Regions from separate parts of the Thermaerobacter nagasakiensis genome, predicted to be linked through region 2. Evidence: riboswitches for the same ligand, from Rfam matches in the RefSeq annotation. Region 2 holds a riboswitch; the other holds the start of a gene.

What was found. A riboswitch is a leader RNA that binds a small molecule or an ion and turns the genes downstream of it on or off. The one in region 2 is predicted to bind thiamine pyrophosphate.
Region 1: linked by a shared signal. The riboswitch ahead of thiD (bifunctional hydroxymethylpyrimidine kinase/phosphomethylpyrimidine kinase) and the one ahead of ACZ5T9_RS07270 (ECF transporter S component) in region 2 are both predicted to bind thiamine pyrophosphate.

Annotation. Positions count from the first base shown of each region.
Region 1 covers NZ_AP043740.1:1,006,024-1,013,695, reverse strand. The annotation lists gene ACZ5T9_RS04385 (Mur ligase family protein) at 1-21, opposite strand, end outside; gene ACZ5T9_RS04380 (LysO family transporter) at 107-1,489, opposite strand; gene ACZ5T9_RS04375 (hypothetical protein) at 1,486-1,878, opposite strand; TPP riboswitch at 1,941-2,050, shown strand; gene thiD (bifunctional hydroxymethylpyrimidine kinase/phosphomethylpyrimidine kinase) at 2,185-3,234, shown strand; gene thiW (energy coupling factor transporter S component ThiW) at 3,231-3,806, shown strand; gene thiM (hydroxyethylthiazole kinase) at 4,199-5,095, shown strand; gene thiE (thiamine phosphate synthase) at 5,125-5,847, shown strand; gene ACZ5T9_RS04350 (MFS transporter) at 6,061-7,672, shown strand, end outside.
Region 2 covers NZ_AP043740.1:1,705,804-1,713,475, reverse strand. The annotation lists gene ACZ5T9_RS07275 (ATP-binding cassette domain-containing protein) at 1-1,026, opposite strand, end outside; gene ACZ5T9_RS07270 (ECF transporter S component) at 1,028-1,624, opposite strand; TPP riboswitch at 1,791-1,910, opposite strand; gene ACZ5T9_RS07265 (SDR family oxidoreductase) at 2,179-2,955, opposite strand; gene ACZ5T9_RS07260 (acyl-CoA dehydrogenase family protein) at 3,133-4,326, shown strand; gene ACZ5T9_RS07255 (phosphotransferase family protein) at 4,323-5,441, shown strand; gene ACZ5T9_RS07250 (DinB family protein) at 5,529-6,029, shown strand; gene ACZ5T9_RS07245 (5-oxoprolinase subunit C family protein) at 6,082-7,113, opposite strand; gene pxpB (5-oxoprolinase subunit PxpB) at 7,110-7,672, opposite strand, start outside.

The sequences.
Region 1 (7,672 bases), 700 kb from region 2:
CGGAACGACATCCAGCGCCATGGTAATGGTTCAACCCCCCCGTTTGGGGTTCCCCGATAGGCGTATGTCGCATGCCCCGGGCAGGTGTCACGGAGGGGGGAAACGGTCAAAGGCTCGCCAGCCAGCTGATCAGGGCAGGGGCCAGCAAGGTGAGGATGAGGCCGTGGACGAAGGCCAGGGCCGTGGTGCCCGCATCCCGCGCCGCCGCGGCGATGACGGGCAGGGTGGTGTCCATGGTGGTGGCGCCTCCCGGCAGGACGGCCAGCCAGGACCGCCGGCCCGCCAGGCGCGCCAGGAAGGGCACCGCCACCACCGTCAAAAGCTCCCGCATCACGTTGGCCAGAAAGGCCAGGGCACCGGCGGCCGGTCCCCAGAGCTGGGCCACCAGCACCCCGGCCATGCTGTACCAGCCGAAGGCGGCCGCCACCGCCAGGGCCAGGGCAGGCGGCTCGCCGGTCAGCCGCCCCGCCAGCCAGCCCCCGGCCAGGCTCCCCGCCGCACCCAGCAAGGGCAACAGGAGGGCCTTGCCCCGGACGGCCCGGAGGCTCTCCCGGGTGGCCGGCCACTGCCGGCCGAACTCGTACCCGTAAAGGGCCATGAGGAGGAGCAAGGCGTACCCGGAGCCGGCGGCGGCCAGCCGCCCGGCAGCGGCCACCAGGGGGGCCGATCCTTCCGGCCCGCCGGCCACCCCTCCCGTCCCGCCGCTCGCCGGCGCCTCCACCGGCGCCTCCAGCCCGCCGGCCATGGCCGCCGCTTCTCCGGCCACCGCCGCCCCCACGCTGCCTCCCGGCAGGCCGCCCAGCCAGTGGACGAACACGGCTCCCGCCAGCCAGCCGCCGGCCACCGCCAGGACGGCTGCGGCGCTGAGGCGCAGGGCTTCGCCGGACCGGCCAGCCCCCCCGGCGGCCGTGGCCGGGTCCCCCGCGGCGGGATCGTGGCGGGCCGGGTCCCGCCGGGTCCTCGGGGCCTCCGGGCCGAGGTTTCCCCGGGGGACGGGATCCGAAGGGAGAAGGTGGGGTCCTGCCGTCCCGCCCGAGAGCGTGATCGAGCCCTGGCGGGTTCGTCCCGCCACCTCGCCGGCCCCGCCCGCGGCCCTGGATCCAAGCCGCCGGGTGATGGGGGTGGCCTGGCACCACGCCATGCGGATACGCCGGCACCAGGCGCCGGGGGCGCGCCGGCGCCTGGCGCTGGGGGCGCCCTGCCGAAAGGCCGTACGAGCACGCCATGCGGCCCCCAGGGCCGAGCCCAGCAGTCCCGCCAGCAGCGCCCCGCCCGCCGTGGCCACGGCAAAGGCGGCGGCCCGCCCGCCCAGCCGGGCCAAACCGGACCCTACCTGGGGATCCAGGCCCAGCCGCAGGCCCATGAGAAAGAGCAGCGCCCGCAGCGTCCACCGGGATGCCGCATCCCACCAGGCTGCCGGCAGCCGGCCACCCAGGCCGCTCAGCCCCGCGGCCATGCCGGCGGCCAGGGCCACCAGGACCGCGGTCACGGCCGGCCTCGCCCCTGGGCGGGGCCCGCTCCGGCGGTGTCCCCGGCACGGGCCCCGGGCCGGCGCGGTCGACCCGCCGGACCCCTGCTGGTGGCGGCCACAAGGCGGCCGGCCGCTCCGGTCGTGCCGCCGGCCCCGCCGCGGCCACCGCCGCCGGTGTCGCCGCGGGCGGCCCCACCACGGGCGGCATCGCCGCGCCGGCCGCTTTCCAGCACGCCCATGAGCCGCGCAAACCCCAGGGCGCCCAGCAGGACGGCGACCGCCAGCGCCGCGGTGAACCCCAGCAGCCCCGCCACCGACCCGCCCGTGCGGCGCTGCCACAGGGCGGCGATCACCACAAACAATCCCAAGGCCATCGCCCGGACCACGGGCTTCAATCGCTCGCGCAAGCTGGTTCCCCCGTTTCGCCCACCCGTTGACCTGTCCTCGTGCGGGCCGGATACTGGAGATGGTAGCACCGTGGGGGTGCTGGCGCCACGCCGGCTGAGACGAGCCAACCGGCTCGAACCCCTCGAACCTGACGTGGGTAATGCCACCGGAGGGAACGGTGCGGTCCCGCTCCAACGAAGCCTCTGGATCGCTTCCTGGCGCCTGGGCCGCGTTCGTCCCGCGGCCCTTTTCGTTGCCGGCCGCACCTTGCCCTGCCGCGGCAGCCCCGCCAGCCCGTACCACTTGTGGGAAGGGAGCGATCCGCCATGCCCACCCCTGCCGAGCCCCGTCCTGGCGAGTCGGATGCGGGGGCTTCCCGCCCGCACAGGCGCCCGCATGCGCCCCACCCGGGCACCCCATCCCAGGCCCCGCCGCCCCGCGCCATGACCATCGCCGGCTCGGACAGCGGCGGCGGCGCCGGGATCCAGGCGGACCTCAAGACCTTCAACGCCCTCCGGGTCTTCGGTACATCGGCCATCACCGCCCTGACGGCCCAGAACACCGAGGGGGTCAGGGACGTCCACCTGGTGCCCCCCGGGATGGTGGCCGCCCAGATCGATGCCGTGCTGGACGACATCGGCACCGACGCCGCCAAGACGGGCATGCTGGGCACCACCGTCATCGTGGAAACCGTGGCGGAGCGCATCGGCTACTGGCGGGACCGGCTGGGTCCCTTCCCCCTGGTGGTCGACCCGGTGATGATCGCCAAGAGCGGGGCCCCCCTCCTGGACGAACCGGCCCGGGAGGCGGTGCGGCGGCTGCTCCTGCCCCTGGCGACGGTGATCACGCCGAACCGCCACGAGGCGGAGGAACTGGCCGGCGTCCCCATCCGGACGCTGGACGACGCCCGCCGGGCGGCCCAGGTCCTCCACGGGCTGGGGCCGGCCTGGGTGGTGGTCAAGGGCGGCCACGTGGCGGAAGATTCGGCCGACGCCGTGGACGTGGTCTACGACGGCCGCGACTGGCACCTCTTGCGGGCGCCCCGCATCGCCACCCGCTCGACCCACGGGACGGGCTGCACCTTCTCCGCCGCCATCACCGCCTACCTGGCCAGGGGGTACGGGGTGCTGGACGCCCTTCGAGCCGCCAAGATCTACATCACCGGGGCCATCCGCCATGCCCCCGCCATCGGGCGCGGCCACGGCCCGACCTGCTCCTTTTACCCCTGGGAGGCTGCGCCCGATGATCCGTTGGGTGACCCGTTGGGAGCGGCGGCCGGGGAGGGCGGCGCGCCGAACGGCGCGCCCGTGGACCAGGCCGCATCCGGGGCCGCGGGCCCTGAGGGCCGGCAGCTCGACGGAGGTGAAGAGGGATGACGGCACCTCAGCCCGGCGCGCCCCCCCACCGCACCCGGCGGCTGGTCCGGGCCGCGATGCTGATCGCCCTGGGCACCGTCCTGGCGGGCATGGTCCGGGTCCCCGTCGGAGTGGCCACCGCCACGCCGGTGCAGCATGCCGTCAACGTGCTGGCCGCCGCCTGGTTCGGCCCCGCGGGCGCCGTGACCGTGGCCTTGCTCATCAGCCTGCTGCGCAACCTGCTGGGGCTGGGCACCCTGCTGGCCTTCCCGGGAAGCCTCTTCGGCGCCGCCCTGGCCGGGCTCGCCTACCGGGCCGCCCGGCGCCCCGCCGCGGCCATGGCGGGGGAGGTGGTGGGCACGGGCCTCTTGGGCGGCCTGGCCGCCTTCCCCGTGGCCCGGTGGCTGCTGGGCCAGGCCGAGGCGGCCTGGTTCTTCTACGTGGTGCCTTTTACCGTCAGCAGCCTGCTGGGCGCCCTGGTGGGCGGCCTGCTGCTGCGCTGGCTCCCCGCCCCGGCCCCGGAGGGCGACGGGGGGCCGGTTCCCGGCCCGGGCCCGGGGTCCAGCCAGAGCCCGCCCTCGTCCCGCAGGTGACCCCGCGCCTTCAGAGGGGCGGCAATCGCCCCCGCGGGGAACGCGCGGACCGGGCCGCCACCGGGGCCGTGCGTCGTGGCACCCCCCGACCCGCGGCAGGCCGGCATGCACCGGTACCACCGGGGCCCCGGATCCGTCGCTCGCCCCGGACCGGAGCCGGGCGACGTGACAAGGTTCCGCCCCGCCCGGGGCTCGTGGCCCACCCTGGCCCGCCGTGGGCCGGGATGACCGGGGCGCTGCCCGGTTCGCCATGAACCCGGCGGTTCGCCCGGACCCGCGCCGGGCCGGCATGAGCCGGCTCCGCCCGGCCCCTGGACGCGCGTCTCGCCCTGGCCTGGCAGGACGATCAGGCGTTCCACAGGCATTCCAGAGGAGGGATCCCCGTGACGAACATGGGCGCTCCCCAGCCGCCGGCTCCGGAAGCCTCCAACTCCTCCACCGGCCCGGCGCCCGCGAGCTGGGCGGCGGAAGCCGCCCGGGTCCTGGCCCGGATCCGCCACCGGCGACCGCTGGTCCACCACCTGACCAACTACGTGGTGATGAACTGGACGGCCAACATCACCCTGGCGCTGGGGGCATCCCCCTTGATGGCGCCGGAACCGGAGGAGTTCCCCGCCATTGCTGCGGCGGCGGAGGCCCTGGTCCTGAACATCGGCAGCCTGCGGGCAGGGGATGAAGCCGTCTTCAAGGCGGCGCAGGCGGAGGCCCTCCGCCACGGGCGCGCCGTGGTGGTCGACCCCGTGGGGGCCGGTTTCACCCCCTTGCGCACCCGGCTGGCCCTGGACCTGCTGGCCGGCGGCGCGACGGCCGTGCGCGGCAACGGCGGCGAGATCCTGGCCCTGGCCGGGGCGGGCACCGGCCGCACCCGGGGCGTGGACAGCGGCGCGGTGGAGGAAGGGGAGGTGCTGGAGGCAGCCCAGGCGCTGGCCCGGCGTTACCGCTGCGTGGTGGTGGCCAGCGGACCGGTGGACCTGGTCACCGACGGCCTCCAGGCCTGGCGGGTGGCCAACGGCCACCCCTGGCTGGCGGCGGTGACCGGCGGCGGGTGCGGGGCGACCACCGCGGTGGCGGTGTTCCTGGCGGGCTCGGTCGCACCCCTCAAGGATGCCACCCTGGCCATGGCCGTCTACGGCCTGGCCGCCCAGCGGGCGGCGGAGCGCACCTCGGGGCCGGGCTCGTTCCAGGCGGCCTTCCTGGACGAGCTGTACCGGCTGGGGGCGGGGGGCACAGGGGATGCCGAAGGGCTTTCCATTCTCCCGGGGCCGCCACACGGATCCCGGGAACGGTGAACCGCGCGGAGACGGCGGGAGGTGATCCCATGACGGAGGGTTCAAGGAACGGTAAGGACGGGTCCGGCCGGGGCGGCGCCCGCCTCCCGTTGCCCGCGGGCATCCCTGCCGGGGGTGCGGATCCCGCCCGCCCCGCAACCGGCCTGCTCAAGGTCTACTTCATCTACGACCTGGGCCTTGTGGGCACCGCCGACCCGGCCCCTCTGCTGGAGCCGGTGCTGGCGGCCGGGGTCCGGGCGGTGCAGTTCCGGGCCAAGGCGGCGGCCGACCGGGTGGCCTACGAACTGGCCGAGGCCGCCCGCCGGATCACGGCCCGCTACGGCGCCCTGCTGGTGGTCAACGACCGGCTGGACCTGGCGCTGGCGGTGGGTGCCGACGGCCTGCACGTGGGACAGGACGACCTGCCGGCGGAGGTGGTGCGCCGGCTCTGGCCCGAAGGCCTGCTGGGCGTTTCCGTCCGGAGCCCCGAGGAGGCGCGGGCGGCCGAGGCCGCCGGGGCGGACTACGTGGGCGCCGGGGCGCTCCGTTCCACCTCCACCAAGGACGATGCCCGCGTCATCGGCCTGAAGGGGTTGAAGGCGGTGGTGGCCGCCACCCGCCTGCCCGTGGTGGCCATCGGCGGCATCACCCTGGATGACCTCCCGGCCCTGCGCGGGGCCGGCCTGGCCGGGGTCGCCGTCGCCTCGGCCATCGCCCGGGCGGCCGACCCGGGCGGAGCGGCGGCCGCCTTCGTGCAGCGGTGGGACCGGTGAGTGCACCGCAGGTGCATGACGCCGTCCCCTTTTCTACGGCACGGCACCGGCTCCGGCCCGTCGTGCTACACTCCCTTTGTAGTGCTTGCCCGTCTGCTTGCCCGGCCGCGTGGTCCCGCCGGCCGCGGCCCGACCGGACTCGGCCCAGCCGGCGGCGGCCACGGTCGAAAGGGGGGCCGGGCAAGCCAGCCCGACGACAGGAGTTGACCTGCCGTGTCCCACCGCCAGCCAAGCGGCCGGCGAAGCGCCGGTGCGGCCTCGGGCGCCGGTTCGTCCCGGCCGAACGCCGCCGGGGGCGGCCTGCCAGAGCCCGGTCATGGGGCCCAATCCGGTAGCGGCGGCCAGCCGAAGGCTCCGACCGGACCCACCCAGCCGGCGGGTCCCGGCACTGCCCGCGGCTCCTCCACGCCCGTCCGGCCCTCGACTCCCGCCGGTGCCGCCGGCCGGGCCGGTGCCGCCGGCCGCGAAGGCGTCGCCGATCCCCAGGGACAGCGCGTCCTGGGCGTCCTGCTGCTCGGCGTGTTCCTGGGGGCGCTGGACATCGCCATCGTCGGCCCGGCCCTGAGCGCCATCGGCCGGGACTTCGCCGTCAGCGAGCGGCAGCTCAGCTGGGTCTTCACCATCTACGTGCTGTGCAATCTGGTGGGGAATCCGCTGATGGCCCGGCTCTCCGACCTGCGGGGACGCCGGCCGGTCTACATGCTGGATGTGGCGCTCTTCGGCCTGGGTTCGGTGGTGGTGGCCGCCGCGCCCTCCTTCCCCGTCCTCCTGGCCGGGCGGGCGATCCAGGGTCTCGCCTCGGGCGGCATCTTCCCGGTGGCCAGCGCCACCATCGGCGAGACCTTCCCGCCGGAGCGCCGCGGCCGTGCCCTGGGCATGACGGGCGCCATGTTCGGCCTCGCCTTCCTGCTGGGGCCCGTGATCGGCGGCGTGCTGCTGCCCTTCGGCTGGCAGTGGCTGTTTCTGATCAACGTGCCCCTGGCCGCCCTGGTGCTGTCCTGGAGCCGGCGGGTCCTGCCGGCGCCGCGGCCGGCGGCTCGCACAGCCTTCGACTTCCCCGGCATGGTCCTGCTGGGGTCGGGCCTGGTGGCCCTGGCCCTGGCCATCAACCGCATCGACAGCCAGGCGGTGCTGGCCAGCCTGGCCTCGGCCCAGGTCTGGCCCCTGCTGGCGGCCGGGCTGGTGCTGCTGGTGGCCTTCCAGCGGGTCGAGGCCGCTTCGCCCGCGCCGCTGATCGACCCTGGGCTGCTGGCCAACCGCCAGCTGGCGGTGGCCAACGCCCTTTCCGGCCTGAGCGGCCTGCTCCAGGCGGGGCTGGTCTTCGTCCCCTCCCTGGCCGTGGCCGCCTTCGGGGTCGAACCCTCCACCGCCGCGTACCTGCTCGGGCCGGCGGTGCTGGCCAGTGCCGTAGGGGCGCCGCTGGTGGGCCGCCTGCTGGACCAGGCGGGCTCCCGGGTGGTCCTCACCGCCGGAACGGCCGTGCTGGCCGCCGGGCTCTTGCTGATCCCCGCGGTCACCCGCAGCATGGGCCTCTTCGTGGCGGACGGCGTCGTGGTGGGCCTCGGCCTGGCCAGCCTGACGGGCGCGCCCCTGCGGTATGTGGTCCTCAACGAAGCCGGGGCCGGCCACCGGGCGGCCGCCCAGTCCCTGCTCACCGTGGCCAGCAACATGGGCCAGATCGTGGGCAGCGCCGCCATGGGCGCCATCGTGGCCTCCCACGCCGGCGACGTGGCGGGATACGAGCAGGCGTACGTGGTCCTCGGCGCCCTGGCCGCCCTGGGCATCCTGGCGGCCCTTTCCTTGAAGAACCGGGAGGAAGAGCGCC
Region 2 (7,672 bases):
AGGCAGCGCCGCCTGCGGTGCGGCGGTGGGGGCGTCCAGGGACTGCTCGCCCGCGCCGGTCCGCTGCGTTCCCGCCGGCGCCGGGCTCGACGCCCGGCCGGAGGCGGCACCGGGCAGGGCGGCGGGCGGCTCGGCAGGCGGGGCGGACCGGCGGAACGCCTCCACCAGGGGTGCCCAGAAGGGGCCCCAGGAGCGGGGCCGCCAGATGCCGAAGGCGTCCAGGGCGGCCCGCTGCTCGGCCAGGACCCGGTCCGGAGGGCCGTCGGCCAGGAGGGTGCCCGAGGGGCCGAGCAGTACCACGCGGTCGACCCAGTCCACCACCCCGTCCAGGTTGTGCTCGACCACCAGGACGGTGACCTGCCGCCCCAGGCCGTAGAGGTTTTCCAGCACCAGGGCCCGCCCTGCCGGATCCAGCTGGGCCGTGGGCTCATCCAGGATGAGCATGTCCGGCTCCAGCGCCAGCACCGCCGCCAGGGCCAGGCGCTGCTTCTGCCCGCCCGAGAGGGCGTGGATCGGATGCCCGAAGGGAACGTCGAGGCCCGTGGCCGCCAGCGCCCGGGCCACCCGGGCCGGCATGGCCGCCGGTGGCACGCACCGGTTCTCGAGGCCGAACGCCACCTCTTCGTCCACGGTGAACAGGCAGAACTGGGCCTCGGGGTCCTGGAAGAGCACGCCGGCCTGCCGCGCCGGTTCCAGGACCCCCTTCACCTCGGCCTCCACCACGGCCGGGATCAATCCGGCCAGGGCCAGCGCCAGGGTGCTCTTGCCGGAGCCGCTGGGGCCCAGCAGCAGCACCCGTTGCCCGGCGGGTATGGACAGGCTCACGCCCCGCAGGGCCGGGTCGCGCCGGTCCGGGTAGCGGATGGTCAGATCGCGGCAGGCTGCCGCCGCCCGCGACGGCGCCGGCAGCCCCTGGCCCGGGGACGCCGGGTTCGGGGTCGAGCCGCCGGCCGCCCCAGGGGTGGCCGCCGGGGGGTTGGCCGCCGGGCCCGCCGGGGCGCCCGGCCGCACCGCATGCCGCCCCATCTCAGCCCGCCAGCCCTGCGCCCCGGTCCCGCCGGTTCCTCACCACGGCAAAGCCGTTGAGGGCCCCGGTGCGGGCCAGGCCGTCGACCAGCACCTTGGTGAAGACACCGGCCACCACGGCGCCGCTGAGCAGCCGCACGGCCACGGCGCCCGCCAGCACGCCGGGCTGCATGCCGGTGAAGTACCCCGTGACGGCGTCCAGCGGGATGCTGGCGACGGCGGCCAGGGCGCCGGACAGCGCCAGCACCGGCAGGTCGAACCGCCGGTAGCGGAGCAGGGCGAAGGCCGCCTCGGCCCCCAGCCCCTGCAGCCCACCGTACAGCAGCACCCAGAGCACGTCCGGGCTGCCCAGGACCAGCTCGCCCGCGGCCGCCGCCAGCTCCGCCACGAAGGCAACCCCCGGCTTCTGGATGATGTAGGCGGCCAGGGTGCTGGCGACGAACCAGATGCCGTAGGTGGTTTCGGCCAGGACGGGATGGACGGCCTGGGCCACCGACCACAGGGTCCAGGCGTTGATGAACACCACGGAACAGGCGGCTGCGATGAACGTGAGGATCACGATCTCGCGGAACTGCAGGTGACGGGACGAACCGGCCATGGCGAGCCCCCCTTGCGGTTCCGGGACGGAACCGGGGGCTCGCGGGGCCGGCGAGGCGCACCCCCCGGCCGGGACGGCAGGGAGAACCTGCCCGTTCCGGTCCGGCGGGAGGCAGAGGAAAGAAAACCCACCCCCGGCTGGAGGTGGGTCGCGTGAAGCCGCCCCAGGCGGTCATGCGGTACCTTCCTCACGCCGGTATGACCCGGATCGAGTCCGAAGGGTAGCGCGGTGCCGCGTCCCGGCTCCCGGCGCTTCTCAGCCCGTCAGGGCACCCCCGGTACCGACTTCCCGATGGTCTTGTTCACCCTGATCATAGGCCCGGGCACGGCGGGCGTCAATGGCGGTCAGGCTCCAGGCCGGGCCAGGAAGTGGGGGCGGGCGGTCTAAGAGCAGCCCCGGCCCTCCGGGCCCGTGTGCCTTGGCCCGTGTCCTCGCGGCAGTGGCCCTCCCGGGCGGTGCCGGCGGTGCGTGCCACCCGCCGCCGGGGACGCCGCCCGGGCCCTGCCCCGACCACCGGGCTCTCGCGGCCCGGCCGCCGCCGGCCGCCCGCGCCCTCAGACGGCCGTGATCCCCCCGTCGATGGCCAGGACCTGGCCCGTGATGTAGGACCCGGCCTCGGACGCGAACAGAAGCACCGCGCCCTGCAGGTCCCGCTCGCCGCCCAGCCGCCGCAAGGGAACGGACTGCTCGATGAGGGGCCGGTACTGGGCCAGGATGCCCCGGGTCATCTTGGTCGGGAAGAACCCGGGCGCGATGCAGTTCACCGTGATGCCGTATTCCGCCAGCTTGGCCGCCAGGTCGCGGGTGAAGTTGATCACCCCGGCCTTGGAGGTGTTGTAGGGCAGGGTCTGCATCACCCGCGGGTCGCTGCCCCGCAGGCCTGCAACCGAGGCGACGTTGATGATCCGGCCTCCCCGCCCCCGGTCCACCATCACCCGGGCCGCCTCGCGGCTCATGTAGAAGGTGCCGTGCAGGTTCGTCCGGATCACCTTGTCCCAGGCTTCCAGGGGGATCTCGAACAGGGGGGCGCCCCAGGTGGCCCCCGCGTTGTTGACCAGGATGTCCAGGCCGCCCAGGGCTTCGACCACCTGGTTGACGGTGGCCACCACCTGGTCGTAGTCGGTCACGTCGCAGCGCAGGGCCAGGCACCGGATCCCCTGGGAGCGCAGCTGTTCCTCCGCTTCGCGCAGGCCCTCCTCCTTGCGGGCCGTGATCGCCACGGCCGCCCCGGCCTCCCCCAGACCCTGGGCGATCTGAAGGCCCAGACCGCGGCTGCCTCCGGTGACCAGGGCCACTTTCCCGTCCAGCCGGAAACGATCGAGAACGCCCACGTGACGGCCGCCTCCTTCCACCCGGCCGGGCGGCCGGAGACGGGCCGCCACCCGGCCGGCGCCGGGCATGCAGGTATTTCCTTCTCGGCAGCGAAGCCAACTCCTACCGCCAGGCGGCCCGCCCGCCGGAAGGCGGCGGTTCGGGCGGGGCCCGCTGCGCGAAGCGCCACCGGGGTGATGCTCGTGTACGATTTCCGGCCGACCCCCGAGCAGGAAGCCGTCCTGGAACGCACCCGCGCCATCATGGACGAGCACGTCTACGCGGCCGAGGCCGAGTTCTTCCGGACCGGCACGCTGCCCGAAGAGCGCATGAAGGCCATCCAGCAGGCGGTGAAGGAAGCGGGGCTCTGGGCCCCCCACATGCCCAGGGAGGCCGGCGGCCTGGGCATGGGCATGGTGACCCTGGCGCTGATGAACGAGATCCTGGGGCGGAGCCCCCTGGCGCCGCGGGCCTTCGGAACCAGCGCCCCGGACACCGGCAACCAGGAGATCCTCTGGATGTTCGGCACGCCCGAGCAGAAGGAACGGTTCCTCCGGCCCAACCTGGCCGGCGAGATCTACAGCTGTTTCGCCATGACCGAGCCCGAGGTGTCGGGTTCCGATCCCACCACCATCCGGACCCGGGCGGTGCGCGACGGCGACCACTGGGTGATCAACGGCCACAAGTGGTTCATCACCAACGCCTCCCGGTCGGCCTTTGCCATCGTCATGGCCGTCACCGACCCCGGCGCGCCGCCCCACCAGCGGGCCACCATGATCATCGTGCCCACGGACACCCCCGGCTTCCGCATCGTCCGCCAGATCCCCGTGATGGACGATGGGGGTGGCCTGGGCACCCACGACGAGATCGTCCTCGAGGACTGCCGCGTGCCCGTGGAGAACACCCTGGGGCCCGTGGGAGAGGGCTTCCGCATCGCCCAGGCCCGCCTGGGCCCCGGGCGGATCACCCATGCCATGCGCTGGATCGGCGTGATGAACCGCAGCTTCGAGCTGATGGTGCGGCGGGCCCTGACCCGGGAGACCCGCGGCCAGAAGCTGGCGGAGTTCCAGACCATCCAGAACTTCGTGGCCGACTCCTACGCCGAGATCCAGGCGGCACGCCTCTTGACCCTGTATGCGGCCTGGCGCATGGATCAGGGGCTCGATTCCCGCAAGGAGATCTCGCTGATCAAGTTCTTCGGGGCCCAGGTGCTCCACCGAGTGGTGGACCGCGCCCTGCAGGTGCACGGAGCCCTGGGCTACTCCCGGGACACGCCCCTGGAGCTGTTCTACCGCGAGGCGCGGGCGGCCCGCATCTATGACGGCCCCGATGAGGTCCACCGGGTGGTGGTGGCCCGGCGGATCTTCAAGGAGCTGGGAGGCCAGCCATGAGCCAGCCGGAAAGCCGGCGCCTGGCCGGTCCGGGTGGGGGTGGGTTCCCGCCCGGCACCATTCCCGTGCGGCCGGGAGAGGAACTGGACCTGGATGCGGTGACGGCGTTCCTGGAGCGGGAGGTGCCCGCGTTTCCGGGACCTCCTGTGGAAGTGAGGCAGTTCCCCGCCGGGGCGTCCAATCTGACCTACTGGTTGCGGGCCGGGGATTGGCAGGCCGTGCTGCGCCGGCCGCCCTTCGGCCCCCTGCCGCCCCGGGCCCACGACATGGTGCGGGAGGCCACCATCCTGCGCCACCTGCACCCCGTCTTCCCCCTGGCCCCGCGGCCGCTGGCCGTCTGTCCCGACCCCTCCGTGCTGGGGGCGCCTTTTTACGTCATGGAATACCGGCCCGGCGTGGTGGTCGACGACCGGTTCCCCGGCGGCCGGACCCCGCCTCCCGAAACCTGCCGGCGCATCGCCCAGCGGGTGGTGGACACCCTGGCCGATCTCCACGCCGTGGACCACCGCCAGGCGGGGCTGGCGGGGTTGGGACGGCCGGAGGGGTTCGTCCGCCGGCAACTGGAGGGCTGGGCCGGCCGCTGGCGGCGGGTGGAGACGGAACCCATCCCCGCCCTGGAGCGCCTGCTGCCCTGGCTGGAGGAACGGGTTCCCGAGCCGGTGGGCACCTCCCTGATCCACAACGACTTCAAGTTGAACAACATGATCCTCGACCCGTCCCTGGACCGGGTGGTGGCGGTGCTGGACTGGGAGATGGCCACGGTGGGGGATCCCCTTTTCGACCTGGGGGTCAGCCTGAGCTACTGGGTCCACCCCGACGATCCCGAGGTCCTGCGCAACGGCCTGCCTGCGGTGACCACCTGTCCGGGCTTTCTGCGGCGGAGCGAGTTCGTCCACCGGTACGCCCTGCGCACCGGCCGCGACGTGAGCGGCATCGGCTGGTATCTGGTCTTCGCCTACTTCAAGCTGGCCGTCATCCTTCAGCAGATCTACTACCGGTGGAGGGCAGGGCAGACCCGGGACCCCCGCTTCGCCGGCTTCGGGTCCATGGCCCGCGGCCTCATCGAGCTGGCGGCGGAGGCGGCCGGCCGCGGGGCGGGCGCGGGGTTGCTTTGAGTCGAGTCCCGGCCCCTCCGTCCAGGCTGTCCCGGGGTCGCTCTCGGCAAGGGCAGGAAATGAGACTGTTGACCGGGGGGAGAACGCATGGCAACGGCAGCAACCACGGAGGGCCGCCCGCTCACCGCGGCGGAGCTCTTCTTGCCCAACCTGCGCGGGTGGCGTCAGGTGCTCGTGCAGTGTACCGCGGCCATGGACGACCGGCAGCTCCACTGGGTGCCGCCGGGCGGGGTCAACTCCGCCGCCTGGTGCGTCCGCCATCTGGCCCAGTCCGAGGACTGGTTCGTCAACGCGGTGATCCTTCAGAAGAACATGCAGCCCCGGCGGTCGCGGGACCTAGCCACCCGGGAGGCCCTCTTCGGCTATCTGCAGGCGGTGTGGGCCCACACCGACGCCCGGATGGCCGAGTGGGATCTGGACTACCTACTGCAGCCGCGCACCATGCCGCCGGGCTTCCGGGGCACCCCGCCGGAACACCTGACCGTGCTGTGGGTCGTCAACCAGATGATCCAGCATTTCGCCTACCACGCCGGCCAGGTGCTCATGCTGGCCCGGCTCATGGGCGTGGAGCCGGGCGGCCTGGGGTGAGGGTGAGGGGCCGGCCGGGTCACCCCGGCGCGGTCCTGACGGGGAGCGCCCGCTACGACAGCGGGGGTGGCGGGCCGGCGCCGGGCAGCCGGCCCTCCCGGCGACCGGCGTCCGGAGCCGGCCCCTGGTCACCCGTGGCAGGCCCCGGGACGATCACCCGCTGGCTGTGCAGCAGCCTCCACCAGTGGCGGTACAGTTCTTCCGCCTGCGAGCCGTCCATGGGGCGGAAGCGGATGCGGTCGCCCGGCCGCGCCTGGGCCAGCAGCGGCAGGTCCGGGGTGACCACCACTCCCAGCTTGGGGTAGCCCCCCACGGTGGCCCTGCCCGCCAGCAGCACGATGGGCTGCCCGCTGGGCGGTACCTGGATGGCACCCAGGGGCTGGCCTTCGGAGAGGACCTCCCCGGGAGGCCGGGGCACGGGGGGTCCCTCCAGCCGGATGCCCATGCGGTCCGACGCGGCGGTGACCGTATACTCGCTTTCCCAGAACACCTTCCAGGCCTCCGGCGGGAAGAACCCGGCCTGGGGGCCGGGCACCACCCGGGCCACAAAGGCGTCGGGGACGAAGGTCCACCGCACCCGCCGGCCGGCCAGGGTTTCCAGAGGCACCGCCGGCCGGCCCAGAGGAAGGCGGTCGCCCGCCTTAAGGGGCAGGCCGGGCCGTCCGGGCAGCCCGCCCAAGCGCCCCAGGGGATCCGACGAGCGGCTGCCGGCCACCGGTTCCACCGCAATGCCGCCCGCCACGCACAGCATGGCCCGGCACCCCCGGGTACCGCCACGGAAGGCCAGCACGTTGCCGCGTTCCACCAGGACCACCTGGCCGGTGGGCAGCGGCCGGCCGTCGAGGGTGGGGCCCAGGTCGGCCCCGGTGAGGGCGATGGCCGCCGGCGCGTGGAACCGGATGGACGGGCCCAGCAGGGTGATTTCGAGAGCCGCCGCGCCGGGCTCGTTGCCCACCAGGCGATTGCCCAGGATCAGGGCGGCCACGTCGGCGGCCCCCTGCACCGGTACGCCCAGGTGCTGCAGGCCGGGCCGTCCCAGGTCCTGGATGGTGGTGTACAGGCCGGGGTTCAGGATCTCCATCATGCGCCGTCGTCCCGTTCCACTTGCGGGACCTCCCGCGGAACCCACTGGGGCCGGTAGGTGCCGAGGGCCACGGCCCGCTCGATGCGGCGGTATTCTTCGGCGTCCACGGGCACGAACCGGACGAAGTGGCCCGGCCTGAGCAGGGCCGGGGGCGAGGCGGCCGGGTCAAACAGCCGCACCGGCGTGCGGCCGATCAGGTTCCACCCGCCCGGGCTCTCCACGGGGTAGACGCCCGTCTGCGCACCCGCGATGCCCACCGAACCGGCCGGAACCCGTGTCCGGGGCACCGGGCGACGGGGGGTCGCCAGCTTGGGGTCGAGGCCCCCGAGGAAGGGAAAGCCCGGGGTAAAGCCCAGAAAGTAGACGAAATAGTCGCGGCCCGCGTGCAGGCGCACCACCTCGGCGGGGGTCAGGAGGTGCTGCCGGGCCACCTCCTCCAGATCGGGCCCCCACTCGCCGCCGTACACCGTGGGCAGGAGGCAGACGCAGGCCGGCTCGGGGGGAGCTTCGCTGCGGATCTCCAATTGCTCCCGGCAGCGGCGCACCAGCTCTTCGAAGG